Regions from separate parts of the Pannonibacter sp. genome, predicted to be linked through region 2. Evidence: riboswitches for the same ligand, from Rfam matches in the RefSeq annotation. Region 2 holds a riboswitch; each other region holds the start of a gene.

Region 1 (6,949 bases), on a different contig from region 2:
CGGGAAGACGATGGTGGAGGCGCGATAGACGGGCACAGCAAGCGCGCGAAACCCGTCGGTTTCCGCTTGCGGATGATGGAGGCAACGGGTGGTGTCCTGCATGGGTATCTCCTGACCGGCCCATAGGACACGGGGTTCAGCGTTCCGTCCAATCGTAAGATTGGCTCTATCCGAATCTCCGGGTTCTCCCGGCCAGGAAAGAGCGCCAGAGGGGCATTTGACAGGCGACTATTTTGGCCTGTTTACATCCCTGACCGTTGTTTCAGTCTTGTTCGGCGACCGAAGGATCTTGCTGGTCGATCCTGTGGTGGATCCAGCTCTGCCAGCCGGCGGACCAGGGCCCCTGATCCGCCGGCGAAATCAATCAGAAGTCCCAGTCTTCGTCTTCGGTCGCGACCGCCTTGCCGATGACATAGGACGAGCCGGAGCCGGAGAAGAAGTCGTGGTTCTCGTCGGCGTTGGGCGAGAGCGCGGAGAGGATCGCCGGGTTCACCTTGCAGGCCTCGGCCGGGAACAGGGCCTCATAGCCGAGGTTCATCAGCGCCTTGTTGGCGTTATAATGCAGGAACTTCTTCACGTCCTCGGTCAGGCCGGCCCCGTCATAGAGATCTTCCGTGTAGCGGGCCTCGTTGTCGTAAAGCTCCAGCAGCAGGTCAAAGGCGAAGTCCTTGATCTCCTGACGCCGCGCCTCCGGCTCGCGGTCCAGCGCGCGCTGGAACTTGTAGCCGATGTAGTAGCCGTGCACGGCTTCATCGCGGATGATGAGGCGGATCAGGTCGGCCGTGTTGGTCAGCTTGGCCCGGCTCGACCAGTACATCGGCAGATAGAAGCCGGAATAGAACAGGAAGCTTTCCAGGAAGACGGAGGCAACTTTTTTCTTCAAGGGATCGCCGCTGTCATACTGCTCCATGATCAGCGCCGACTTCTTCTGCAGGAACTCGTTTTCCTCGGACCAGCGATAGGCCTCGTCCACGTCGGACGTCATGCAGAGCGTGGAGAAGATCGAGGAATAGGAGCGCGCATGAACCGCTTCCATGAAGGAGATGTTCGACAGGACCGCTTCCTCGTGCTGGGTCACGGCATCCGCCATCAGCTTCACCGCTCCAACCCCGTTCTGGATGGTGTCCAGCAGGGTCAGGCCGGTGAAGACGCGGATGGTCAGGCGTTGTTCCTCCGACCGGAGCGTCGCCCAGGACGGAATGTCGTTGGACAGCGGCACCTTTTCCGGCAGCCAGAAATTCCCCGTCAGACGGTTCCAGACCTCGAGGTCCTTGTCGTCCTCAAGCCGGTTCCAGTTGATGGCGCGCACGCGGGAGGCGGGCTTGATATGCATGTTCATGGTGCCTTTTCCCCGGTTCACAGCGTGCAGGACACGCAGCCTTCGACCTGCGTGCCTTCCAGCGCCATCTGGCGCAGGCGGATGTAGTAGATGGTCTTGATGCCCTTCTTCCAGGCGTAGATCTGCGCCCGGTTGATGTCGCGCGTCGTCGCGGTGTCGCGGAAGAACAGGGTCAGGGACAGGCCCTGATCCACATGCTGCGTTGCCGCCGCATAGGTGTCGATGATCTTCTCCGGGCCGATTTCATAGGCATCCTGGTAATAGTCCAGGTTGTCATTGCTCATGTAGGCTGCCGGATAATAGACGCGGCCGATCTTGCCTTCCTTGCGGATCTCGATCTTCGACACGATCGGATGGATCGAGGAGGTCGAGTGATTGATGTAGGAGATCGATCCGGTCGGTGGCACGGCCTGGAGGTTCTGGTTATAGAGCCCGCCAGTCATCACGGCGGCCTTCAGCGCCCGCCAATCATCCTGGGTCGGGATAGGAATGCCGGGATCGGCAAAGAGCTGCGCCACCTTCGATGTCTTCGGCGTCCAGGCCTGATCCGTGTACTTGTCGAAATAGGCACCAGAAGCATATTTCGAGGCCTCAAAGCCCTTGAAGCTGCGCCCCTTTTCCACCGCGAGCCGGTTCGACGCCCGGATGGCGTGATAGGTCACCGTGTAGAAATAAATGTTGGTGAAGTCGACGCCTTCCTCGGAGCCGTAGTGGATGCGCTCGCGGGCGAGATAGCCGTGCAGGTTCATCTGGCCAAGGCCGATGGCGTGGCTGTCCTCGTTGCCCTTGGCGACCGACGGCACGGAGGCGATGTTGCTCATCTCCGACACGGCCGTCAGCGCACGGATCGAGGTCTCGATGGTCTTGCCGAAGTTGGCGCTGTCCATCGTCTTGGCGATGTTCAGCGAACCAAGGTTGCAGGAAATGTCCTTGCCGAGATGGGCATAGGACAGGTCCTCGTTGAAGCGGCTTTCCTCGCTGACCTGCAGGATTTCCGAGCACAGGTTGCTCATCGAGATACGTCCGGCGATCGGGTTGGCCCGGTTCACCGTGTCCTCGAACATCAGGTAGGGATAGCCGCTCTCGAACTGGATCTCGGCTATGATCTGGAAGAACTCGCGCGCCTTGATCTTGGACTTGCGGATCCGCTTGTCCTCCACCATCTCGCGGTACTTTTCCGTCACCGATATCTCGGTGAAGGGAACGCCATAGACCCGCTCGATGTCATGCGGCGAGAACAGGTACATGTCCTCGTTGTTCTTCGCGAGTTCGAACGTGATGTCCGGCACGACAACGCCGAGCGACAGCGTCTTGATGCGGATCTTCTCGTCCGCGTTCTCCCGCTTGGTGTCGAGGAACCGCAGGATGTCCGGGTGGTGCGCGTTGAGATAGACCGCGCCGGCGCCCTGGCGTGCGCCAAGCTGGTTGGCATAGGAGAAGCTGTCTTCCAGCAGTTTCATCACCGGGATGACGCCGGACGACTGGTTCTCGATCTGCTTGATCGGCGCACCGGCCTCACGAATGTTGGTCAGGCTGAGGGCGACGCCGCCGCCGCGCTTGGACAGCTGCAGGGCGGAGTTGATCGACCGGCCGATGGACTCCATGTTGTCCTCGACCCTGAGCAGGAAGCAGGACACCAGTTCGCCGCGCTGCTTCTTGCCGGCGTTGAGGAAAGTCGGCGTCGCCGGCTGGAAGCGGCCGGAAATGATCTCGTCCATCAGATCACGGGCCAGCTGCTCGTCGCCGCGCGCCAGCGTCAGCGCCACCATGCAGACACGGTCCTCGTAGCGCTCCAGGTAGCGCTTCCCGTCGAAGGTCTTCAGCGTGTAGCTGGTGTAATATTTGAACGCGCCGAGGAAGGTCGGGAAGCGGAACTTCCTGTCATAGGCAGCATCGAAAAGGTCGCGGACGAACGCGAAGGAATACTGCGCCAGAACCTCGGGCTCGTAGTATCCTTCGGTCACCAGATAATCGAGCTTCTCCTTGAGGTTGTGGAAGAAGACGGTGTTCTGGTTCACATGGGTGAGGAAATACTGCCGCGCCGCTTCCCGGTCCTTGTCGAGCTGGATCCGGCCGTTCGCATCATAGAGGTTCAGCATCGCGTTGAGCGCGTGATAGTCCAGCTCCTCGACGGGCCGGCCCTTGCGGTCGGCCGTGAGGGGCTGCGCGGCTGCGTCATCCGCTTCCAAGAGTGAGGGCGTGTCTAGCATGTCCAAAACCGTTCCAGTCCCTGGCTGACATTCGCGACATCCTCCGCCGTGCCGAGCAGCTCGAAGCGGTAGAGGAACGGCACCTGGCATTTGGCCGCGATGATGTCGCCGGCGAGCCCGTAGGCCGCGCCGAAATTGGTGTTTCCCGCGGCGATGACGCCGCGGATCAGTGCGCGGTTCCGCTCGTCATTGAGAAAGCGGATCACGGGCTTGGGCACAGCTCCCTTGGACGTACCACCGCCATAGGTTGGGGTGACCAGCACGAAGGGCCGGGTCGCAAGCGGAGCCGGTGCGGCGGCATCCACCGGCAGGCGCAGCGCGTCCTGGCCAAGCTTTTCGACAAAGCGGCGCGTATTTTCCGAGGTGCTGGAGAAATAGACGAGCCCGCTCATCGCTGTGCCTCAGGCAAGTCCGCCGATCAGGTCGGGACGGAACCCGGCCCAGTGCTGTTCCCCGGCGATCACCACCGGAACCTGGCGGTAGCCGAGGCCCGTGACGAGGTCATAGGCCTCCGCGTCTTCGGAAATGTCGACCAGGGTGTAGGTGATGCCCTGGCGCTCCAGCGCACGGGTGGTGGCGTTGCACTGGACGCAGGCGGGCTTGCTGTAGACGGTGACGGTCATGACATGGCTTTCGAAAGGCAAGCCGACAGGGTGCAGCACGGCGTCCGCAGTCGGCTTTGATAGGGAATTGGGATCAGGCAGCCTGAGGCAGGCAGCCCGGGTCACGCATTGCGGCTTGGCCGCCCAGGCGGAAACTGGAACATCGAACTGATCAACATGACTTCACCCCGAAGCACAATTGCAGGGAACCGGGGAAGCAGGCGGCCGGCGTGAGCCGGACGCGCCAGACATGCCCCCTACCGGTCACCCCGCCGGTGGACGTTTCGCTCAAGGCAGGTCTCCTGGCTCACGGGTCATCACGCTGTACCCAGCCTTCCCGGCTTCTTGAGGAAGCCAGTGGCGCGGTTCGGGTATACGCTCGCCGTTCACAGTTGCGGGGGCAGCTGCGGCTTGGCAAGGCTTTGCAGCCCCGCGTTCCGCATTCCCATCTTAGCCGTCGATCCACTCGAATCGACGGAACCTTGAACGCTACATATAGTAGTTCAAATCCGCTTAGCGTCAATAGGTGCTAAAGGTATGGCGTGTAGGAGGCACTGAGCAGGAGCGCTGAACCAATCAGCAGGCTCATTCAACCTGATAGCCGCCAATCAGTTGCCGCAGCCCAAGAAGGCAGCCGGCGCTGATGGCCAGGAGCGTGACAGGCCCGGACCAGGACAGGGTGGCGAACGCGGTGACGCCCTGTCCGACGGAGCAGCCCATGGCAACAACACCGCCGACGCCCATCAGCATGGCTCCGACAATGGCGCGGCCCAGTTCGCGGGGATCTTCACACGCCTCCCACTGGAACAGGCCCCGCACCATTGAGCCAATAAATCCGCCAAGGATCACGCCCACAACGATACCGACCGAGAAGGAGATTCCGCCTGCCGTGGATGTCATGAGGAACAGCAGCGCCCTGCCCACCGGAGCGGTGAAGGACGGACCTTCGACGTCGATTGCACCAAGGCTAGTGTCTGAGAGCCAGGAAGTTCCCGCAAGGCAACCGGCGACAGCAAGACCGGCTGCAATGCCCCAGAACAGCATATGCGGTTCGCGGCGCAAAGGGCCGTAGGACAAGCCCCAGAAACCGAGGCCGCTGGCAATGACGGAAATGACCAGCGCGGGCGGCAGACCGGCATGGGTTTGCAGGTCGTGCAGTATGCCTTGAGGGCCGAGGGCGTCTTCCTGCGGAAACAACGCGATGCGCAGGGGCGCCAGCGGACCCGATAGGGTGACGTAGGCGGCAATGGCGATGACCACGACAATGACCAGGGCGCGAATGTCGCCGCCACCCATCCGGGTGAGGGCGCCAAAACCGCAATTGCCGGACATGGCCATGCCATAGCCGAACATCAGACCGCCGACGATCGAGGCTACCGGGTTCCAGACCAGCTCGTGGTAGAATGTCATCTCAAGATGGACGTAGCCGGCGAGGGCAGCGAATTGCGTTGCCAGAACAGCGACGCCGAGAACGATTCCCCACAGCCGAAGCTTGCGCGCATCCTTGCCGTAGACGGCCATCTCGAGTGCAGAAACCGTACAGAAATTTCCGAGCCGCCCGGCAAGTCCCAGCACGGTTCCGCCGGCCAGGCCAATCAGGGCTGCGAGGAGGCCATAAGGCATGGCATCCATGTTGTTCTCCTCCCGTCCAGTCGCGCATCGGCCCAGTGGGTAACCGGTTCTCCGGCAGGTCTCAGGCCTGCCTGCCGAACAGTTTCGCGAGGACTTCGATCATCGCGCCGACCCGAGGGTCCAGCAGCGAGTAGTAGATCGTTTGTCCGTCGCGCCGCGCACTTACCATCCCCTCGAGCCGGAGGCGTGCGAGTTGCTGGCTGACGACAGCCTGACGCGATGACAGCAGGTTTTCAAGCTCGGTGACACTCTTGGGGCCACTTGAAAGATGGGCGAGTATGGTCAGGCGTCCATCGTGGCCCATCGCCTTCAGAAAGGCAGCAGCCTCGTTCGACTGCTCGACCAGTCCGGAAAGTTCGGATGACGGCGACCGGCCATCAATGTTTTCCTCGACTGCGGACACGTGGCGACCCCGATGCTTGAGCGCCCTAGATAAAACGTCAGCTTCGCACCTGCAACGCAAACCCCGCAGTTTCCCTGTAGAAGTTTTGGTTGCTGCGGCTTGCCGGCCGCTAGTGTTATGGCACCTTCGCCTTTTCGATCAGTTCTGCCAGCATCGGCCAGAAGAAATCTTCGCCAGGGTATCCTTCGATCCGTCCCATCTCCTGCCCGCCGCGAACAAGGACGAAAGTCGGAGTGAAAGCAGGCCGTGAGGCGAGGTGAATACCCTCAGGCAGGGGAGATTGCAGTTGCAGAAGGCGCAGCGGGGCAGCTTTGCCCTCATCGGTGAGTGCGAATTTCGGTCCGATCTCTTCATGCCAGCGCAGGCAGTAAACGCAGCCTGGTTGTTCGAACATCAGCAGTTCCAACCCCTCGGCGTGTGCCGGGCGCAACAAGCCCACGAGCAGGATCAAACCGAGAAGGATGCGGAGCATGTTGACAGGCCTATACTTACATAGGAATATCCTAATGTATTAAAATAAAGGGCGCAAGCGAGCTCAGGGAGGGGCGCATGCTTGAAGTCAGTTTTGGAGGGGCGGCAATTGCCGGCCTCCTGTCGTTCCTGTCTCCCTGTGTCCTGCCGATGGTGCCCTTCTATCTGTCCTACATGGCCGGGCAGTCGATCAACGAGATTGCAGGCGATGGGGAAGTGAGAAGGGGCGCGCGCCGCCGGCTTGTGCTTCAGGCCATCGCCTTCGCTTGTGGTGTCACGACGATCTTTGTCC
Region 2 (6,949 bases):
GCGTCGGGCCGCATGACATCCTGCTGGCCGAGGAGGGCCGCGTGCTGGTGGTCGCCAATGGCGGCATCGACACGCATCCGGTCACGGGGCGCGACATGCTCAATCTCGACCGGATGCAGCCGTCGATTGCCCGCATCGACGCGGCGAGCGGGGAATTGCTCGGGCTCTTCTCCTTGCCGCCGGATCTCTCTCAGGTATCGTTGCGCCACATGGCACTGGATGCGGCCGGAACGGTGTGGATCGGCGGTCAGTTCGAGGGCGATGCGGGACTGACCCCGCCGCTGGTGGCACGGCTTGCGCGCGATGGCGACCTGTTGACGGTCGACGTGCCGGAGGAGCTGCTGAAGCGGCTTGGCAACTATGTCGGTTCGGTGGCGGTGAATGCGCCGGCCGGGCTCGTTGCCCTCTCCAGTCCGCGCGGCGGCCATGTGCTCTATCTGTCGGCCGCTGACGGAACGCCGGTCGGTAGCCATCCGATTGCCGATGTCTGCGGGCTGGCGCCGCTCGACGACGGGTTCCTGGTTTCCGATGGTGCGGGTGGCCTCGCCTTCGGCACGGGCCGCGAGCCGGCGGCCGAGCCCTATGCCCGGCCGGCGGGTGTGTCCTGGGACAATCATATGGCTGCGCTGTAGCTTGGTAAGACGCTATCCCTTCGTCGCTCCTGCGCAGGCAGGAGCCCAGTAATCGGGGCGGGAGGGCTCGGGCGACCTCCCGAAAAACAATTTTTACAGATGGTTACTAGGCTCCTGCCTGCGCAGGAGCGACGAGGGTAGAGTCGTTGCGCCCTTCTTAGGGCCTGCCGTCTTTGGTCGCGCGTTTACCGCTCCCGCGCCATCAGCCAGATGAAGAACACCCCGCCGACGAGGCCGGTGACGATGCCGATGGGCATGTCCTCCGGTGCCATGATCACACGGGCGCAGATGTCGGCGAGGATCAGGAACAGGGCTCCGGCAAGCGCGGACAGCGGGATGACGCGGGCATTGTCGCCACCGGCAATCAGGCGCACCAGATGCGGCATCATCAGGCCGACGAAGCCGATGATGCCCGAGAAGGCAACGCAGACCCCGGTGACAAGGGCTCCGGCGACAAACACCGACAGGCGCAGCCGCGTGACAGGGACGCCAAGGGTCGAGGCGGTCTCGTCGCCGAGGGTGACGGCGTTGAGCGCGCCGGCCTTCAACCACAGCCACAGGCCGCAGGGCACCAGCACCGCGAGCGGGTAGATCAGGTGGTTCCATTGCGCGAGGCCGAGCCCGCCCAGCATCCAGAACACCACCGTGTGGGTGGCCTTCGGGTCAGCCAGGAAGATCAGGATGTTGGCGAGCGCCATGATGATGAAGGAAACGGCGACGCCGGCCAGCACCAGACGATCCGGCGAGCCGGCACGGGCCACCTTTACCACGCCCAGAACGACTGCTGTCGCGCCGAGCGCGCCGACAAAGGCGAGCAGCGGCACGGTCAGGAGCCCGAGGAACAGCCCTGTATGCAGGAGTGCCAGGATGGCACCGAAGGCCGCACCGGAGGAAATGCCGAGCAGATGCGGATCCGCCAGAGGGTTGCGCGTCACCGACTGCAGCACCGCGCCGGTGACCGCAAGTCCGGCCCCGACAAGGGCGGCCAGCAGGGCGCGGGGGAAGCGGATGTCCCAGACGATGGCCTCGCGGGACAGGCTCCAGGTCCGTTCCACCGATCCGGGCAGCAGTTTCGAGGCGACAATGCCTGCAACATCGCCGAGGGGGACCGAAATGGCCCCCACGGCGACGGCGGTCAGGATGGCCATGACGAGGAGACCGAGGCCGGCTATTCCGGCGAGCAGCACCGGCCAGAGCCGGTGCTGGACGTCAGATTCGGCTTGTGCGGCTTCAGTTTCCAGCGAAACCGTCAACGAGCTTCTCCACGGCGCGGATGTTGCGGGGGCCGGGCGTTGCCTCGACATATTCGAGCACCACGAAGCGGTTGTTCTTCACGGCGTCGACATTGGCGAAGGCCGGGTTGGCCTTGAGGAAGGCGATCTTCTGCTCGGCGGTGACATTGCCGTAATTCACGATCACGATCACTTCCGGGTTGCGGTCGACCACCGGCTCCCAGGCGACGGTGGCCCAGCTCTTGTCCAGGTCGTCCATGATGTTCTTGCCGCCGGCCGCCTCGATCAGCGCGGTCGGCATGGCGTAGCGACCGGAGGTGAAGGGGGTATCCTCGCCGCTGTCATAGACGAAGACGCGCAAGGGATTGGACTTGTCGACCTTGGCGGTTGCCTCGGCCAGCTTTGCCTCGTAGCCGGCGACCAGCACCTTTGCCTTGTCCTCGACGCCGAAGATGCGGCCGAGGTTGATCAGGTCGTTGTACATGTCGGCCATGGAGATCTTCTCCTTCGGGCCGATGTGGATGCAGCTTTCGGTCAGTTCATAGACCTGGATGCCGAAGGGGGCGAGGGTTTCGGGCGTGACCTCGCCGCCGACCTTCATGCCGTAGTTCCAGCCGGCGAAATAGAAGTCGGCCTCGGCGCCGAGCAGCACTTCCTTGGTCGGGTATTTTTCGGACAGTTCGGGCAGTTCCTTGACGTCCTTGCGCATCTCCTCGTCCAGCGTCTTCCAGCCGGAGACGCCGGTGTAGCCGGCCATGCGGTCGGCGAGGCCAAGGACCAGCATCATCTCGGTGAGGTTGACGTCGTTGGAAATGGCGCGCTTCGGGGCGGCCTCGAAGGTCACGTCGCGGTTGCAGCTCTTCACGGTCACCGGATAGGCCGCGGCGGCCACGGTGGAGAGCAGGAAGGCGGCAAGAGCAAGTTTCAGACGCATGTCAGGGGGTCTCTCTGGTCAAAGGTGAAAGGAAAAGCGGGGGTGTTGCCCGCTGAGGTCGATCCGCGAGCGCACGGAAAAGGCGCCCGCGATGTGGGTTTCGGTGAAGACCTCGGCCGGGGTGCCCTCGGTGAGGACGCGGCCACCGGCGAGCAGCAGCACCCGGTCGGCGTATTCGGCGGCGAGGGTCAGGTCGTGCAGGGTGGTGATCACCGTGAGGCCAAGGCCTCGCAGCAGCGCCATCAGCTCGAGCTGGTGGCGGATGTCGAGGTGGTTGGTCGGCTCGTCGAGGATCAGCAGCTTGGGCGCCTGGGCCAGCGCCCGGGCCACCATCACGCGCTGGCGCTCACCGCCCGACAGGGTGCCGAAGGGGCGTTCGGCCAGGGGGTTGAGATGCAGGCGGCCAAGCGCATGGGCAATCGCATCGCGGTCGGCCGAGCCGGCCGCGCTGAGACCGCGCTGATGCGGCAGGCGCCCGAGCGCCACGATCTGGCGCACGGTCAGGGCAAAGTCCGTCGGCTGCTCCTGCAGCACGGCGGCGATCCGGCAGGCGACATCCCGGGCGCCCAGGCTCCAGATGTCGGTGCCTTCCAGCCGGACATGGCCAGCGCGGGGGCGATGGAAGCGATAGAGCAGCCGCAGCAGTGACGACTTGCCGGCTCCGTTGGCACCGCAGATCGCCAGCACCTCGCCCTGGTTGAGCGTCAGGCTGATGTCGGCCAGGAGGTCAGGCCGGCCGCGCGGTCCCCAGCAGAGGCCTTCCGCCTCGAAAAAGGGCGCGCTCATGTGCAGGCATCGGCATCCGGGGGCAGCACCCGGCCGGAGGCGGGAATGCGCGCAAGGGCGGTCCGTGCCAGCTTGCCGGGCCGCTCCGAGGCCTTGCACCAGCCGTCGGGCAGCTCCTCGTATTGGCGGGCAAAGCGGGCAATGTCCTCGGCATCGGCGAGGTCCATGTCACCGAAGAGCCAGGTGGTCTTGTCCTGCGACTGGAGGGCGATGGCGCAGGGGCGGCCGCAGGCGGCCATGCACTCGATGCCGCCGACGCGCCAGGCGGCATCGCCGGCCATCTGGGCCGAAAGCTCTGCCAGCAGGGCCTTGCCGGGACGGTCTTCACTGCCGCGCGGGCGGCAGGTCACGCAGACCACAAGCTCGTGCATTGCCTCGGTGGACAAGGTCCGCTCGCCGCCAACAATAGGGGAATGGGCCGTAACCGGCCGCTGAATGGTCACCGTTTTACTCCTTCCGGGGCACCCCGCCCGGTGGCTGTTGTGGGTCGGTGATGGCAGGTCTCCTGACTTGCGGGTCGTCGCCTTGCCCTGCCTTCCCATCCCGTGCCGGTTATGTGGCACATGGGACAGTGGCTGTCTGGGGTCGGCTCGCCGCCTACAGTTGCGGGGGCAGTCACGGACTTGGCGCCTGTTGGCTACACCGTACCGTGTTCCCTTTTCACCCGGCAAAGCGCTTGTTCGCCGGGAACCATCACGGCGAATGATCAGGGCAGGGGCGTGTGTTGTCAAGGCAATGCCACCGGGTTGGGACGAGACCACCCGGTGTTTATATGTAATGTAATTACGTTACAAGTGCGAGCTGCCTATCCGGCGTCCATCACGATGGAGAAATGCGGCGTGCCGGACCAGCGCAAAGTCCAGCTGGCACCGGGCCTCACGTTCTGGATGATCCCGGGATCGAAAGCGACGAAGCAGCGGCCGCCGGGCTGGCGCACGGAGGGATAAAGCAAGCCGCGATGTCCCTGACGGCGCAGATCGGCCGCCAGCGCCTGGCCAGTCGGATAGCCAGTTGAAGGATCCGCCGCCAGTGCCGGGTGATCCGGCGTGTTCGTCAGGTCCGGGAAGTCGCCGATGAAGTCGGCGAGGAGTTCCACATAGGCGGCCTCGTCATGGAAATGGCCGATATAGGAGAGTTCCCGCGTGCGGTGAAACCCAACCTCGGCAGCGGAAGTCATTGAATCATAGGCGCAGTACCACGCGCCGCGGTCGCCGCCGTTGAAGCGGTTGCCGGTCGGCCGCGTGTAGACAAAAGCGGCGTTGATATGGGTCTCACCATAGAGGGCGAGGTCGGCCTTGCGGCGGAGGAACGCCAGTTCCCGCCTGTCGATGCCGGGGCTGCCCTCCCGCTCGGCCTTCAGCCGCGCGTTGGTCAGGCCTTCCAACTCGGCCAGGATCTCCGCTTCCCGGTCGCTGTCGACAAGGCCGCGCAGCACGGGTGGCTTGTGGTGTGTCTTCGAGATCAGCCGGATCAGGGCGCGGTCGGCGATCGCGGTCAGCTTCACGCGCCACCTCGCAGGGCATCGAGATAGGTCCGGACGCTGAGGATTTTCGGCAGGCCGCCGTCGATCATTGCGTCGACCGGGCGCTGGCCGTCGAACTCCGGCCCGCTGTTGGGCAGTCTGATCCAGCGGTCGGCAAGATCCGGGCTGAAGTAAAGCTGCAGCGACTTGTAGATGCCGATGAGGGCACTGAGGCGCAACAACTGGTCGCGGGTCAGTTCGCCCCGGAAGCTCGCGGATTTGGCGCGTTTCCAGGAAGAGTCTGACATGTCACAGAGACCTGCGGCCTCGCGAACCGTCAACGACCAGGCGTCGGCGATGCGGCTGTAGGCCTTGAGGCCGACGGCCTGACGGTCGTCGACGGGCCGGGGCTTGAGAGCAGCTTCCATTTGGTCACCGTGCCAATGCGGTTCAATACGCTCAAGATAGATCATGTGGACCAAAATACAAGGTCATATGATCTGGATTACAGATCCCGAAGCACCTCGCTGGCCCGGACGGCGGCGGAGGCGCGGTTCTCGACGCCGAGTTTGACGTAGATCTGCTCGAGGTGCTTGTTCACCGTGCGTGGGCTGAGGCCGAGAATGTCGCCGATGTCCTTGTTGGACTTGCCGCGCGAGATCCAGGTCAGGACGTCCGCCTCGCGCGGGGTGAGACCGAAGCGCTGGCGCAGGGCGTCGGTCTGGCCGGGGTGGCTGGCGCTGGTTAGACGGAACAGGTGCTCGTCGGCAGTGATTGAACCGATGGGGGCGAACTCGAACTGGCCAGCGGCCCCAAGATCGAGCACCAGCGGGTCGGGCCGCCCCGTCGCCTGTCGGCTGGCGGCGGCGATCCAGCCGGCCAGACCGGCGCGAACGCGGTCCAACGCGGTTTCACCCGCAGCGCCGTTGCCCCGGTCCAGCGCTTCGAGAACCTGGCTGGTCTGCGGTGTCGACCACTTGATGCTGCCGTCTGCGCCGACGGCGATCAGGTGCCGGCCTGCGGCATCCAGCGCAATGCGGGCGCTCTGGACCTGGCGCGCATTGGCAAGGTGAACCCGGATGCGGGCCTGCAGCTCGTCGAGATTGATCGGCTTGGTGAGAAAGTCGACACCGCCGCTTTCCAGCGCATGAACCACATGCTCGGTCTCGCTGAGGCCGGTCATGAAGATCACCGGCACATGCTCCAGCCCGCGCCGGGCCTTGAGCAGGCGGCAGGTCTCGAAGCCGTCGGGTGCGGGCATCACCGCGTCCATCAGCACCATGTCCGGCGTGATGCGGTCGCAGATGGCCAGCGCGGCGGTGCCGGAGGTGGCGACCAGAACCGTGACGCCGGACGTCTCCAGTGCCTTCGTCAGGAAGCCGAGGGTCTCGGGGGAATCATCCACCACGAGGACGATGTCGCGCGAGGCGGCGGGGGAACCGACGGCGTCAGTCATGGGGGGCTGTGTCCTCAAGGATCTTGCGATAGCCGGCAAAGTCGAACTGTTCGATGCTTGTGCGAAGACGGGCGATGAGAGCGCCATCCGCGCCCGCGCCGTCCAACTCGCTGAGCTTGGCCTCGATGCCATGGACATAGCCGATGTCGCCGAGGCTGATCAGGTCGCGGATATGCCGCGATGACAGGGAGGGGGCTGCAAGCGGAGCCGTGTCGCGCTCGTCCGCCGCTGCAGGGGCTGGCGTGGCAAGGGCTGGAGCGGCGGCGGCGGCATCGCCCGCCCGGGTCCAGATCAGGCCAAGCAGGCGGCTGATCCGGTCCAGGAGCTGAGCGAGATCGACGGGTTTGGACAGGGCGTCGTCATGGGCTGGTTCGCCGGCCGGGCGCAGGGCCGTGTCACCGATGTTGGCCGAGAGCATGACGATCGGCGTGGTGAGGCCGCGCTGGC
Region 3 (6,949 bases), on a different contig from region 2:
ACCACATGGCTCTCGAAGTCATCGTGGTGATGATGATCATGATCGTCGTCCTCATGATCGTCGTCGTGATCATGATCGTGGTCATCATCGTCATGGTCGTGATGGTGATGATGATGCGCCCGGCGCGCGGCCAGATCGTCCTCGGCGGCGGCCGCGCGGCCGAGCAGCACGTCAACCGGCAGGTTGCCCTTCTCCGCATGAATGATCTCGACGCCGGACCGGACATCCTCGGTGATGTGCTCGCGGATATGGGCCAGCTGGTCCGCGTCCACCAGATCGGCCTTGTTCAGCACGACGAGATCGGCGCAGGCGAGCTGGTCGTGGAACAGCTCCTCGACCGGATTGTCATGGTCGAGCGAGGCATCGGCGGCACGCTGCGCCGCCAGCGCCTCCTCGTCGAGCGCGATGCGGCCTTCCGCCAGGGCGGCGGCGTCCAGCACGGTGATGACACCGTCCACCGTCACGCGGGTCCTGACGCTCGGCCAGGAGAAGGCGCGCACCAGCGGCTGCGGCAATGCGAGGCCCGAAGTCTCGATGACGATGTGATCGGGCGGCGTCTCGCGCGCCAGCAGCATTTCCATGGTCGGCAGGAAGTCGTCGGCCACGGTGCAGCAGATGCAGCCGTTGGTCAGCTCGACCACATCGTCGGCGCTGCAGGTGGGGTCGACGCAGCCGTCCAGCAGCGAGCCGTCGAAGCCCATGTCGCCGAACTCGTTGACGATGAGCGCGATGCGGCGGCCGCCCGCATTGAGCAGCAGGTTGCGGATCAGCGTCGTCTTGCCGGCACCGAGGAAGCCGGTGACGATGGTGGCGGGGATCTTGCCGCCTTGAGTGAGCACGGTGGTCATAACTGGATATCCGGACAGGAATTGGGTTTGAGGAGCAGCGGCAGCCCGCAAGCGACCAGCACGACGCGGTCGCAGACCCGGGCAAGCTCCTGGTTGAGGCGGCCCTGCGCGTCGCGAAACGCGCGCGCCATGGCATTGTCAGGCACGATGCCGAGGCCGACTTCGTTGGTCACGAAGATGACGGGGCCAGCGAGATCGGGAATTGCAGCAGCAAGGCTTGCGGTATCCGTGGCAAGGTCCCGGTCGGCCAGCATCAGGTTGGTGAGCCAGAGGGTCAGGCAGTCGACGAGCACGATCCGTTCGGGGCCGCAGTGCAGGGTGATCGTGCCGACCAGATCCAGTTGTTCCTCGACCGTCGTCCAGCGTTCGTCGCGCCGGGCCTTGTGATGGCCGATGCGGTCGGCCATCTCCTTGTCCCAGGCGGCGGACGTGGCGACATAGATCGGGCAACGCCCGGCTTTCAGCGCCAGCTGCTCTGCAAAACCACTCTTGCCGGACCGGGCGCCGCCGGTGACCAGCACCGACCGCGCGGGCTCAAGCCCTTCAGATTGCACGGGATCTCAGCCGAACAGCTGCGAACCGACGGCACTGAAGCCGACACCAACAATGCCGGCGGCAACCAGTCGCGCCGTCACCGGGGTCGAAACGGCTGCCGTCTTCGGGTTGGTCAGCATCATGGCGAGGCTTGCGATGGCAAACTGGATGACAGCAAAGCCGATGAAATAGGCGTAAAGCGGTGCCGGCTCGGCGCCGATGATGGACTCGCCATAGGCGTAGCCGTGGAAAAGCCCGGCAATTGCGAACAGAACAGCCCAGGCGCCAGCCGGAAGCTCGGTTTCAGAGACAATAAGCCCCCCGGCGATGACAACCGAGAGCGCGATCACAAGTTCTGCCAGCGGCAGGTCAAAAGCCGCCATATGCACCAGAACGCCGGCGATGGTGGCGAGAACAAAGGCGGCCGGCAGGACGAGGCTGCGGCCGACGAGACCGGCGGCAAGGCCGACGGCGATGATGAAGGCGAGATGATCGAAGCCGATCACCGGATGACCCAGCCCGGACAGGAGGCCCTGGACGAAGGTCTGCGGCATCTCGCCATCCATCATGTGATGAGCACTGGCCGGACCAGCGACCAGAAGCGCCGGGATCGAAACGGCAAATACCTTGCTGCCAAGGCGGCAACATGCGCGGAAATTCATGTTCATTTTCAAGGCTCCATTCCGTCCACCCGACGGCGAGGGGTTGCAGTGCGGCAGGCCGGTCTCCTGGCTCGCGGGTCGCAGCCCATGCCACGCCTTCCCGGACTTGCATCCAGTGGCTGTGTGCGGCAGGGCTCGCCGCTGACAGTTGCGGGGGCAGCTGCGGATTCGGAGCCTCGAAGTGAGTCGCTCGCCACCGCATTCCCGTTTCATCCCTTAGGGCTTGGCCCGACAGGGAACCTGACAGGATTGTTCTAACCCTTCGGGAGGATGGGAACAAGGACGCCCTTTGGCGGGCGGGCGGACAAAGCGGCATGGGGCTGGCCGGAAAGCGACACCACCGGACCGGGGTCGGCGGACATTCGGGTCGGGATTCGCCGGCAAAGGGTCCGCGCCAGCTATGGCATGGGCGCACAAGCTTCTGATTTTTCGCGGAATTCCGCGACTATACAGCCTGTGGAAAAGTTTCTTCAAGAAAGGGCTTGGCAAAGGGGGAGAGCGTTTGTTATACGCTCGCCACCGACAACGACCCACCCGGTCGTTCACCACGGCGCCCTGCTTCAGGGCCTTTGACGGTGATCCGCGATAGCTCAGTTGGTAGAGCGTTCGACTGTTAATCGAATGGTCGCAGGTTCGAGTCCTGCTCGCGGAGCCATCTTTCTTCCCCAGAAAGCCAGCCAGACAAAACAATGTCAATCCCGGACAATTGGCTGTCCAGGACCGACAATTCGCGACATTTTTTTGTAGCTGCCCCGCACCGCAAGACATAACGGGCCGGCTACAGCGTACCCGAAGGTACTCCGGCGGCCTTGGCCATCATTTTCTCACCCTGATCAGACGCTCATGCCGCCGTCGACCATCAGCATCGCTCCGGTAGTGAAGCTGCTGTCGTCGCTGGCAAGATAGAGCACCGAGCGCGCCACTTCCTCCGGCAGGCCATGGCGGCCGAGCGGGATGAGGGAGTTGAACATGGCCGTTCCATCAATCCCCAGCTCCCGGCTGAGACCGGCTTCGACCGCATGCTGGAACCCGTTGTCGAGGGGGCCAGGGTGGACGGAGTTGACCCGGATCCGGCGCGGAGCCAGTTCCTTTGCGAGGCACCGCATCAGCCCGATCTGGGCATGCTTGGCGGTGATATAGGCATAGACGCCCGGATCACCGCGGGTGGCGGCAACCGACGAGGTGATGATGAAGCTGCCGCCGTCGCGCATCTTTGGCGTGGCGTATTTGGCGCCAAGGAATGCGCCAGTGACGTGGACCCGCTGGACGGATTCGAACACGTCCAGCGCATAGCCGGCGATCGGCCGGACCTCGCCGAAATTGCCGGCATTGGAAAAGAAGATGTCGATGGGACCAAAGGCTGCAACCGCCGCGTCGATGTAGGCCTTCGTCGCCGCTTCCGAGCCGACGTCGGCGGCAACTGTCAGAACGTCGCCGGCCGGAAGGCTCGCCCGTGCGGTTTCAAGGGCTTCCTGCGAGAGATCGACCAGAACCACTCTGGCTCCCTCCTCAAGGAACAGGCGGGCCGTTGCGAGCCCAAGACTGCCGGCGCCGCCTGTGATGATGGCGGTCTTCTGGTTCAGTTTCATTTTTATTCTCCCGGGGTGTTGGGCAGTTGGGATCTGGGGGTGGGGTGGGATGCAACCTTGAAGAAGGCTCTCGGCTCCCCTCCGAAACGAAGGCAGGGCTGTCGCATATGTGGCCAGACAGCTTTCGCGGCGTCTCAGCTCCCCTCCCCCTCGTGGGGAGGGGCTTGGGGGTGGGGGGAGCGGACTAAAATCCAGGTTTCACGTTCCTGACCAGTCGTACTTCAGACGCTTTGTGATCTGACGGCCTCCCGTGCCCCCCACCCCTCACCCCTCCCCACGAGGGGGAGGGGGGCTGACAGGCCACGAAGAGCATCTAACTTCATATGCGATAGCCCTGCCCCACGAGGGGGACCGGAGAGGCCGCTCCCCTCCCCTTTTGCCAGTGCGTCAGAACGGGTAGTGGATCGGGCCGTCCTGGATGGTGATCCAGCGCAGTTCGGTGAACTCGGCAATGCCTGCCTTGCCGCCGAAGCGGCCGTAGCCGCTGTCCTTGACGCCGCCGAAGGGCATCTGCGCCTCGTCATGCACGGTCGGACCGTTGATGTGGCAGATGCCGGATTCGATGCGGCGGGCGACCTGCATGGCGCGGGTGATGTCACGGCCGAACACGGCGGCCGAGAGGCCGTATTCGGTGTCATTGGCGATGCGCACCGCCTCGTCGATGCCATCGACACGCACGACAACCGCCACGGGCCCGAAGCTTTCCTGGCCGTAGATGTGCATGGTCGGGTTGACCCGGTCCAGGAGCGTGGCCTCCATCACTGCGCCCTGCACGCCGCCGCCGGCGGCCAGCACCGCGCCCTTGGCGGTGGCGTCCTTGATGAGATCCTGGATGCGCCGCGCCGCATGGGCATCGACCACCGCGCCGAGCGGGGTCTTGCCCTCGCGCGGATCGCCGGCCTTGAGCGACCGGGCCTTGGCCGTCAGCTTGGCGATGAAGGCATCGGCGATTTTTTCATCGACGATGATGCGTTCGGTCGACATGCAGATCTGGCCCTGGTTCATGTAGGCGCCGAAGGCTGCCGCATCGACGGCGGCGTCGAGGTCGGCGTCGTCGAGCACCAGGAACGGCGCCTTGCCGCCCAGCTCCAGCAGGGCCGGCTTGAGGTTGCGGCCGCACATTTCCGCGATGATCCGGCCGACACGGGTCGAGCCGGTGAAGTTGACGCGGCGCACCGCCGGATGGGCGATGAGGGCTTCAACGATCTGCGGCGCGTCGTCCGGCGCATTGGAAATGGCGTTGAGCACGCCATGCGGAATGCCGCCGGCCTGCAGCGCGTCGATGATCAGGCGATGGGTGCGCGGGCAGATTTCCGAGGTCTTCATGACGACGGTGTTGCCGCAGGCGAGCGGCGTTGCCAGCGAGCGGACGCCAAGGATGACCGGCGCGTTCCACGGCGCCATGGAGAGCACCACGCCGACCGGCTGGCGCATGGCCATGGCCATGCTGCCCGGGCGGTTGGACGGGATGATCTCGCCGGCGATCTGCGTCGTCAGGGATGCGGCCTCGCGCAGCATTTCGGAGGCAAGATAGACGTTGAACCGGGCCCAGCCTTCGGTGGCGCCGATCTCGTCAGCCATCGAGCGGACGAAATCGTCCGCCCGGGCGGACAGCGCGTCGGCGGCGGCCAGCAGGACCTTGCGGCGCGGACCGGGCCCCATCTGGGACCAGGCCGGGAAGGCGGCAGCGGCGGCGTCACAGGCGAGCTGCGCATCCTCGATGGTGGCCGCTGCGACACGGGTGGCGACATCGCCGGTGATCGGGTTGCGCCGCTCGAAAGTCCGGCCGTCGGAGGACTGGGTGTCGTCCGCGCCGATCAGAAGTCCAAGAGCATCCATGGTTTTGTCCTTGAGGTCAGTGCATGTCATGTGAAGTATCAGAGCCGGGGCACCAGTGATATCGGCCCCCGGCCGACGGATCAGTGGGTGAGGCCGAGGAAGGCGCGCTGGACCGCCGGGTCGGCCTTGAGATCGGCAGCCGATCCTTCGCCAACCAGCCGGCCGACCTCCATCAGGTAGCCCCGCGAGGCGAGCGCCAGCGAGAGGCTGACGTTCTGTTCCACGAGAAGGACGGAGACGCCGGCATCGCGCACCCGGCCAAGGGCCTGGAACAACTCGCCGACGACAACCGGAGCAAGGCCAAGGCTTGGCTCGTCCAGCATCAGGAGATCCGGGTTGGACATCAGCGCCCGGCCGATGGCGACCATCTGCTGCTCGCCACCGGACATGGTGCCGACCTGCTGGGCCCGCCGTTCGGCAAGCTTCGGGAACAGGTCAAAGATGAAGTCACGCTGACGCGCCTCCCCTGCCCGCGCCCGCCGGGCATAGGCCCCAAGCCGCAGGTTCTCCTCCACGGTAAGATCGGCAAAGACGCCGCGCCCTTCCGGCACCAGCGCGATGCCAGCCTCCAGCACCTTGTGCGCGGCAAGGCCGGCAATCGGGCGGCCGCCGAGCTGCAGCGACAGGCCGGGATCCGGCTTGACCAGCCCGGCGATGGCCTTGAGCAGGCTGGACTTGCCCGCACCGTTGCCCCCCAGGATGACGACGGTCTCGCCGCGATCGACACGGATGGAGACAGTGTCGAGCGCCAGGTGCTTGCCATAGCGCAGGCTCAGGCCTTCAAGCGACAGCAGCATGGGGCTCTCCCAGGTAAGCGCGGACAACCTCTGGGTCGCGCAGGACATCGGCGGTCGGGCCATCGGCCAGTTTTGACCCGGCATTCATCACCACCGCACGCGGACACAATGCGCGCACGGCGTCCATCACGTGCTCGACCAGCAGGATCGTGATGCCGCGGGCATTGAGCTTGGCAATCAGGTCAATGCCGATGCGCAGTTCCGACGGGTTGAGACCGGCGAGCCATTCATCAAGGAGCAGCAGCTTCGGCCGGGACGCCAGGGCGCGCGCCAGTTCCATGCGTTTCTGGTCGATGTAGGTGAGGTCCGTCGCCTTTTCCCCGCCCCGGCCTTCCAGTCCCACCGCCGCCAGCAGGTCTGCGGCCTCGATCCTTGCCTCCTGCTCGGAGGTGTGACCGGCGCGGAACAGAATGGCGGCGAGGATGTTTTCGGACACCGTCAACGACGGCAGCACCCGCACCAGCTGGAACGTGCGGGCCACACCGGCGTGGGCGATGCGATGCGCCGGCAGGCCGGACAGGCGCTTGCCCTGCAGCGTGATGGTGCCACCAGACACCGGCAGCAGGCCGGAGATCATATTGAGCACCGTGGTCTTGCCCGACCCGTTGGGACCGAGCAGGGCCACGACCTCGCCCTGGGCAAGCTCAAAGGAGACGTGGTTGACGGCGGTGAGGCCACCG
Region 4 (6,949 bases), on a different contig from region 2:
TGCCCTATGGTCTGGCCGCTGCGGCCTTCCTCTTGATCCTGCTGTTTGACTTGCCGTTCCCCCTGATCATCATCGGCGCCGGCATTGCCGGAGCCCTGGCTGCCGGCTTCGCGCCGCGACTGATGGGAGTTGGCGGCGAGCCTTCCTCCGTTCAGCCCGCACCCGTGCTGCCGAGCGGCGCGGCAGCCCGCGCGTTTCGCACGGCCTTGGCCTGTCTGGCTGTCTGGTGGGCGCCGGTGGTCATCGCCGTGCTGCTGCTCGGGCCGGGGCATGTGCTGGTCGCCATCGGCCTGTTCTTCTCCAAGCTTGCCGTCATCACATTTGGCGGGGCCTATGCCGTGCTGGCCTATCTGGCGCAGGCGGGTGTCGACATGGGCTGGGCGACGCCGCGCCAGATGATCGACGGGCTTGGCCTTGCCGAGACGACGCCGGGACCGACCATCCTGGTCAACCAGTTCGTCGGTTTTCTGGCAGCGCTGAAGGACGGGGGCGGGATGCCGCCGCTGGTCGCGGCCAGCCTCGGCGCGCTGATGGCCACCTGGGTGACCTTCGCCCCCTCGTTCCTCTGGATCTTCGCCGGCGCGCCCTTTGTCGAGGGACTGCGCCGCAACGCAGCACTTGCTGCGGCCCTCACGGGGATCACGGCCGCCGTGGTCGGGGTCATCGCTTATGTCGCCGTCTGGTTCGGCCTCAACGTGCTGTTCGCGTCGGCCACCCGCGTTTCGGAGGGGTGGTTACACTTCGTGCGCGTTGACCCGTCGAGCCTCGATCCGGCCGCCGCTCTCCTGAGCGCCCTGGCCCTCGGCCTCGTCTTCGGCGCAAAGCGCGGCATGATGGAGACGGTCGGCCTGATGGCATTGCTTGGCGTTGCTGTGACGGCTGGGGCGGGGCTGTGGTGAGGCGTTCGTGCTGAAGCTGTCCCTGACCGAAAGTCACGGCCTTGATCCGCGCCACCGCGCTGTCCCGGCCTCGTGCCGGGACCTGTTCAGCCGGCAGGGAATCATTGTGGGCGGCTGGACGTCGCGTCCCTGACAGGTCCCGGCACGAGGCCGGGACGGCACGGAGCGTGTGATCGGGGGCTGCGGGGGCCGCGCACGGCGCACTTGAACAGGTGGGTTAATCGAGATGGTTGGCCTGAAGGCAGTGCTCGGGGGCTGTGACGGCTTGGGCGGTGGCATGGTGTGCGGTCAAACCATCTGCTCAACGTTTTCATAGCTCGTATCTAGCATCATTGCCGCGGTTCTTAGGATTGCTTTGCGGCCAGCGTCATTCTCGACCTCGTAGCTATTGAATCGATACAATTGTTCACGGTAATCGGAAACGACTTGTTCGTTTCTGTTTTTCTCTTGAATGGACAGCATTGCTGATTTTCCGGCATTCCTTTTGTTTAAATAGTCAATGTGCTGCTCAAGGAAATTGATGCGATCCTGCCGATGCCTTGCATCAGCTCGTGTCATCTCGATAAGCCGATTTGCCATTTCCTGACGTTCTTCGGGCGTGTAGAGCTGCTTCATCAGCTCGCGGCCATCGCCCTTGGGGGCCAGGTGCGTGACGTCTTCGTAGTGCTCGATCCGCGTCCGCTGGGCGGTCGGGGGTGTCGTCGTGGACGATTTGTCCTGCGCGGTCCCGGTGAACGTCGCCGCTGGCGTGGCGGCTGGCCGCAGTTGCCGGACGGAATCCGGTCGTTGGACTGAAGTGACATCCATGGCTGTCTCCCTTGGCGCGTCCACCGGGCAGGAATTGCCCGGTCGGGGGTGGCGCCAGAGTGTTGCAACCATAGATTAGCAGTCTTCGTGCCAGGGGGCGGGCTCGTCGCTGCGGCCCGATTGGCTTTGATGCGGTTGCGGTTCAATCCGAATGCAATGCCTGGTCTGCCCTTTGCGCTGCGCTCTGGTCGGCATATTCTGCCCAAGGCGCTTCACGCCTCCAGCGTCACGGCGCTGACCGGATGCGAGCAGCAGGCGAGCACATAGCCTTGTGCGATCTCCTCCTGCGTGATGCCGCCATTGTGGGTCATGGTGACGTCGCCCGCCGTCATCTTCACCTTGCAGGTGCCGCACATGCCGGCCTCGCAGGCGGCCGGGATGCGGACGGAAGCCGCGCGGGCCGCCTGAAGTAAGGTGGCGCCGGGCGGGGAGGTCATGCGCATGTCGCTGCGGCTGAACTGCAACTCCAGGCCGTCGCTGGCCGGGTCCGCCCCGGCGGGGGGCGACAAGTCGGGCGCGCCCGGTTCCCTGACTGGCCCTGCGGCCTGTCCGGGCGCTTCAACGGTGCCACTCGCCATTGCAAGGCGTAATGGGACGGTAGGCGCGATGGTCAGTGCGGCGGGGATCGCCACGGGCTGATCTGTTGCAATTTTTGCCGGCGCGCCGAAGCTTTCCTCGTGGTAGTGCCGCATGTCGAAGCCGGCATCTTCCAGCATCAGGCGCACACCGGCCATGAAGGGTTCCGGGCCGCAGCAGAAGATCTCCCGCTGCCGGTAGTCGCGCACCAGGAACTTCAACCGCGCCATGTCGATGCGCCCGGTCAGGCCGTGCCAGCGGTCGGCGGCGCTCTTGCGCTCCACCATCAGCCCCAGTGCCAGCTTCGGCATCTGCCGCTCTAGCATCTCCAGTTCGTCGCGAAACAAAAGATCGGCGGGCGTGCGGCCGCAGGTGAGAAAAGCCACGTCGCTGGCCGGGGCCGTGTCGGCCATCGCGCGCAGCATCGAAATCATCGGCGTGATGCCGGAGCCCGCAGACAGGAACAGATAGCGCTCGGCCAGATGGTTCCAGTGGCTGAAATGTCCGGCCGGGCCGCTCGCGGTCAGCGTCATGCCCGGCACCAGCGTGTCGAACATCCAGCGCGTGCCGATGCTGCAGCCTTGCGCCTTCACCGTCACCGAGGCGGAGAAGGGCCGCGTCGGCGTGGAGGAGAGCGTATAGGTCCGCCACACCGGCCCGCCGGGCACCGGCAGCTCCAGCGTCACGAACTGGCCGGGCTTGTAGGAGAACCAGCCGCCGCCTTCGGGCCGAAAGACGAAGGTCTTCACGTCGGCGGTTTCGTCGATCACGGCCAGCACCTCCAGCCGCGTTGCCGGTCCCTTCCAGGGGGCGGTGCTGGCGAAGGGCAGGGCGAGGCCTGCGGCAAAATCCGGTTTGACGGTCATGGATCAGGATCCTCAGGCGACGCTGCGCAACGACTTGGCACCTGTCGTCAGGCGCGTTTCGACATTGCGGCAATACCAGTCAACGAACTGCATCACGCCGCCCTCGTGCAGTTCGGAATAGGGGCCGGGCTCATAGGCGGGCGACTTGATGCCGAAGGCATTCTCCTCGACGATCCGCCGGTCCTGGTCGTTGGTCTGCATCCAGACATGGGTCAGCGTGTCGAGGTCATAGTCGACGCCCTCGACCGCGTCCTTGTTGACCAGCCACTTTGTGGTCACGGCCGTCTCGGTGGCGCTGATCGGCAGCACGCGGAAGGTCACCGCGTGGTCGGTCAGCACGTGGTTCCAGGTGGTCGGATAGTGGAACAGCAGCAGCGCGCCGATCCGCTCCTGGGTCACGTCTGCCGACAGAAGCTCCTGTACGGCAGGCCGACCGGAGATGGTGTAGCTCGCAGCATCGCCGATCAGCGGGGTGCGGCAGGCGCGGAACTGGCCGCTCTCGTGCATCTGGAACCGGCTCGGCAGGCCGCCCGCTTCCAGCCGCGTCCAGTGCTCGGTCAACTCCGGGTCCTCGTCGCCGCCAGAGACGCCAGTCACCGTCGGGGCTTCCGGATAGGTCTTGCAGAGTTCGGGGTGGTTGCCGGCGCAGTGGTAGCACTCTCGGTTGTTCTCCCAGACGAGCTTCCAGTTGCCCTTCTCGATGATCGTGCTCTCGAAGGCGACCTTGGCCTCGGTGAGGCGGTGCGGCGCGAAATAGGGTTGCATCAGCTCAGCAAAGGGCGCGAACTCGGACGGCTTGTCCGCAAGGCAGATGAAGATGTAGCCGGCCACGCTCTCGCAGGCGACGGCTTTAAGCGAGAACTGCGACTTGTCGAAGTCCTCGGCCATCTGCCGCGCATAGAGCAGGCTGCCGTCGAGGTCATAGGTCCACTGGTGATAGGGGCAGACGAGCCTTGCGCTTGAGCCGCGATGCTCCGTGCAAACCCGGCTGCCGCGATGGCGGCAGGAATTGTGGAAGGCACGGATCTGGCCATCGCTGTCGCGCAGGATCACCACCGGATAGTCGCCGACCTGCACGGTGAAGAAGCTGCTGGCCTTGGCCACCTCGCAGTCATGGCCGACGAACAGCCAGTCGCGGTACCAGATAAGATCCAGGTCGAGCTTGAAATACTCCGGATCGATGTAAAAGGCCTGATCGAGAGAAAAGCCTTCCCGCCGGGTCTTTACGCGGCTCAGCATGTCATTGCGAACGTCCATGGCCTCACATTCCGCTTGCCGGCGGGGGACTGGGGGCAGGGACAGGTGCGCTCCGGCGGTCTCCCTCCGCCACAGCCTGCACCGCCCCGGTCCGCCCACCGCGATCCGTTGGGTTCCTGATGGCCAGGGCTGGTTTCCGGGCTTCGAGGCGGCCTTGCGGCCCGGATGCGGCACCTTCCCGGGTTGCCCCAGTGGCTCCTCCACCGCGCTCCTGTCCTCGCCACCGTTGCGGGGGCAGCGCCGGCTTGCCATGCGCCACAAGGCCCATGTCACCGGCTTCCCAATTCTCCCTGCCGCGTCGCCGAGGCAGGGCACCCTGGTCATGCCCCAATCCACCACGGGCGGGCCGTTGCGGATAATCCGAAAACGACACGCCATGCCGGTTCTGCGACGCAGCATCGCAGCGCAAACAGGTTGCGCCTGTCCGATCGCGCAACTGGCGCAAGGCCGGATGTCAGGCGGCTTCCGCGCGGACGAAATGCCCGGGGCTCATTTCGATCAACGGCAGCTCCTCAAGCGTCTCGCCCGGGCGGGTGAAGGCCATGGCCGGCGGGACACTGAGACGCATCGCACCGGCCGGCCGCCTGCGCTCCGGGTCAGCGGCCGGGACAGCCGCCAGCAGCCGCCGCGTGTAGCTGTGCCTCGGCTGCGCCAGCACCTCGGCAGTCGGTCCCATTTCGACGATCTGGCCGCCATACATCACCGCGATGCGGTGACTGACCCGCTCGACAACAGCAATATCATGCGAAATGAAAAGAAATGACATGTCCTCGCGCTGCTGCAAGTCGAGCATCAGATCCGTCACCTGACGGGCAATCGAAACGTCCAGTGCGGAGACCGCTTCATCGGCAACGATCAGTTTGGGTCTGACCGACAAAGCGCGCGCGATGCAAAGCCGCTGCCGTTGCCCGCCGGAGAACTGGTGCGGGTACCGGTGAATGCAGTCTGCTTCGAGCCCGACCCGCATCACCAGTTCGACAGCCAGTGCCTTCTGGTCCCTTTCGATGACAAGTCCGTGGATCCGGGCCGGCTCGGTCACAAGCTCATGCACCGGCAGGCGCGGGTTGAGGCTGGCAAACGGATCCTGAAACACCATCTGCGCCAGCCGTCTTTCTGGTCTCAGCGCTGCGGCCGAGAGGCCGGTCAAGGGCCGGCCTGCCACTTCGATGTGACCCTCGGCCGGTTCGACCAGTCGCAGAACACTGCGCGCCAGCGTGGACTTGCCGCAACCAGACTCGCCGACGAGACCGAGCGTCTCGCCCTCGTTCAGCGTCAGGCTGACATTGCGCACCGCATGCAGTTCCCCCTGCACCCGGCGCAGGAAGCCCTTGCGCATCTGGAACCGGGTGGAAAGGCCCGTGACCTTCAGCACCGGCGTCGTGCCGGCTGGCCCGGTCAGGCTGCCGCTGCCGAGGCGCGGCGTGGCGGCCATCAGCGTGCGTGAATAGGCGGCCTGGGGCGACCGGAACAGGTCGGCGACACGGGCCTCCTCGACCGCCAGCCCATGCCGCAACACGAGAACCCGATCCGCGATCTCCGAGACGACGCCCATGTCATGCGTAATGAAAAGAAGTCCCATGCCGATCTCGGCTTGCAGCGACCGGATCAGGTCGAGGATTTCGGCCTGCGTCGTCACGTCCAGTGCCGTGGTCGGTTCATCTGCAATGAGAAGGTCCGGGCGGCAGGCCAGCGCCATGGCGATCATTACCCGCTGGCGCAGGCCGCCGGACAATTCATGCGGATACTGTCCCAGCCGGCGCTGCGCGTCGGGAATGCGCACTGCCTCCAGCCCGGCCTTGGCCTCGGTTAGGGCCGCGCGTTCGCTCATGCCGCGATGCCGGATAAACACTTCGGCGAGTTGGGCGCCAATGGTCATCACCGGGTTCAGCGAGGTCATTGGTTCCTGGAACACCATGGACACCCGGTTGCCGCGAATGTCGGTCAGGGCGTCGTCGGAAAGTCCGGTCAGCTCGATCTGGTCGCTCCCTGCGCCAAGCAGAACCCGACCGCCAGCGATCTTGCCGCCTTCGCGTTCGATCAGGCGCAGGATGGCGAGCGCGGTTGCCGACTTGCCTGAGCCGGATTCCCCTACCAGCGCCAGCGTCTCGCCGGCGCCGATGGAGAAGCTCAGGCCCTTCACGGCCTCATGCGCGCCGAAGGCCACCTTCAGGCCCTCGACGGCCAGGATCGGCTGGCCGGTGGTCTCCGGCGCGGCGGTCATGCTGCGGTCCGCCGGCGGGCGGCAAACTCGGGCAGGCTATCAAACACCGGCATCACCGGCGTCCAGCGCTCCGCCGTTGGCGTGAAGCCAAAGCGGACCGGATCCTTGCCCTCGACCTGCCAGGAGACGGTGTCGCCAAGCTCCAGGATTCCGAAGGCGCCGGCCGGCTCGCCCGAGGTGGTGAAGCTCTCGGTCAGCGACTGCTGCGTCATGTGGACGATGCCGTCGACCTTCGTGATGGTGTTCCAGTGCACGTGGCCGGCCATGCAGACCACCGGCACGCGGGCCTGGGCCAGGGCCGCGCGGGCGCGCTCGGCATGGGG

What was found. Region 2 has a riboswitch for cobalamin ahead of ACTIFE_RS12910 (DUF1636 family protein). Riboswitches for the same ligand answer to the same signal wherever they lie in the genome.
Region 1: another riboswitch for cobalamin. It lies ahead of nrdH (glutaredoxin-like protein NrdH); the one in region 2 lies ahead of ACTIFE_RS12910 (DUF1636 family protein).
Region 3: another riboswitch for cobalamin. It lies ahead of ACTIFE_RS08540 (HupE/UreJ family protein); the one in region 2 lies ahead of ACTIFE_RS12910 (DUF1636 family protein).
Region 4: another riboswitch for cobalamin. It lies ahead of ACTIFE_RS11165 (aromatic ring-hydroxylating oxygenase subunit alpha); the one in region 2 lies ahead of ACTIFE_RS12910 (DUF1636 family protein).

What each region holds. Positions count from the first base shown of each region.
Region 1 covers NZ_JBHYDX010000021.1:4,924-11,872, forward strand. The annotation lists gene ACTIFE_RS14865 (trans-sulfuration enzyme family protein) at 1-102, opposite strand, end outside; gene nrdF (class 1b ribonucleoside-diphosphate reductase subunit beta) at 365-1,339, opposite strand; gene nrdE (class 1b ribonucleoside-diphosphate reductase subunit alpha) at 1,357-3,549, opposite strand; gene nrdI (class Ib ribonucleoside-diphosphate reductase assembly flavoprotein NrdI) at 3,543-3,941, opposite strand; gene nrdH (glutaredoxin-like protein NrdH) at 3,951-4,172, opposite strand; cobalamin riboswitch at 4,427-4,651, opposite strand; gene ACTIFE_RS14890 (YeeE/YedE family protein) at 4,737-5,783, opposite strand; gene ACTIFE_RS14895 (ArsR/SmtB family transcription factor) at 5,845-6,186, opposite strand; gene ACTIFE_RS14900 (hypothetical protein) at 6,302-6,658, opposite strand; gene ACTIFE_RS14905 (cytochrome c biogenesis CcdA family protein) at 6,736-6,949, shown strand, end outside.
Region 2 covers NZ_JBHYDX010000016.1:111,576-118,524, forward strand. The annotation lists gene ACTIFE_RS12890 (DUF1513 domain-containing protein) at 1-632, shown strand, start outside; gene ACTIFE_RS12895 (FecCD family ABC transporter permease) at 818-1,885, opposite strand; gene ACTIFE_RS12900 (ABC transporter substrate-binding protein) at 1,863-2,798, opposite strand; gene ACTIFE_RS12905 (ABC transporter ATP-binding protein) at 2,817-3,584, opposite strand; gene ACTIFE_RS12910 (DUF1636 family protein) at 3,581-4,027, opposite strand; cobalamin riboswitch at 4,063-4,294, opposite strand; gene ACTIFE_RS12915 (RES family NAD+ phosphorylase) at 4,390-5,088, opposite strand; gene ACTIFE_RS12920 (MbcA/ParS/Xre antitoxin family protein) at 5,085-5,474, opposite strand; gene ACTIFE_RS12925 (response regulator) at 5,552-6,502, opposite strand; gene ACTIFE_RS12930 (hybrid sensor histidine kinase/response regulator) at 6,495-6,949, opposite strand, start outside.
Region 3 covers NZ_JBHYDX010000009.1:117,720-124,668, forward strand. The annotation lists gene cobW (cobalamin biosynthesis protein CobW) at 1-848, opposite strand, end outside; gene cobU (bifunctional adenosylcobinamide kinase/adenosylcobinamide-phosphate guanylyltransferase) at 845-1,402, opposite strand; gene ACTIFE_RS08540 (HupE/UreJ family protein) at 1,409-2,050, opposite strand; cobalamin riboswitch at 2,084-2,303, opposite strand; tRNA gene ACTIFE_RS08545 (tRNA-Asn) at 2,624-2,699, shown strand; gene ACTIFE_RS08550 (SDR family NAD(P)-dependent oxidoreductase) at 2,878-3,633, opposite strand; gene ACTIFE_RS08555 (aldehyde dehydrogenase) at 4,021-5,472, opposite strand; gene ACTIFE_RS08560 (ABC transporter ATP-binding protein) at 5,553-6,266, opposite strand; gene ACTIFE_RS08565 (ABC transporter ATP-binding protein) at 6,253-6,949, opposite strand, start outside.
Region 4 covers NZ_JBHYDX010000013.1:112,722-119,670, reverse strand. The annotation lists gene chrA (chromate efflux transporter) at 1-899, shown strand, start outside; gene ACTIFE_RS11175 (hypothetical protein) at 1,188-1,706, opposite strand; gene ACTIFE_RS11170 (2Fe-2S iron-sulfur cluster-binding protein) at 1,919-3,148, opposite strand; gene ACTIFE_RS11165 (aromatic ring-hydroxylating oxygenase subunit alpha) at 3,161-4,405, opposite strand; cobalamin riboswitch at 4,516-4,739, opposite strand; gene ACTIFE_RS11160 (ABC transporter ATP-binding protein) at 4,860-6,626, opposite strand; gene ACTIFE_RS11155 (metallophosphoesterase family protein) at 6,623-6,949, opposite strand, start outside.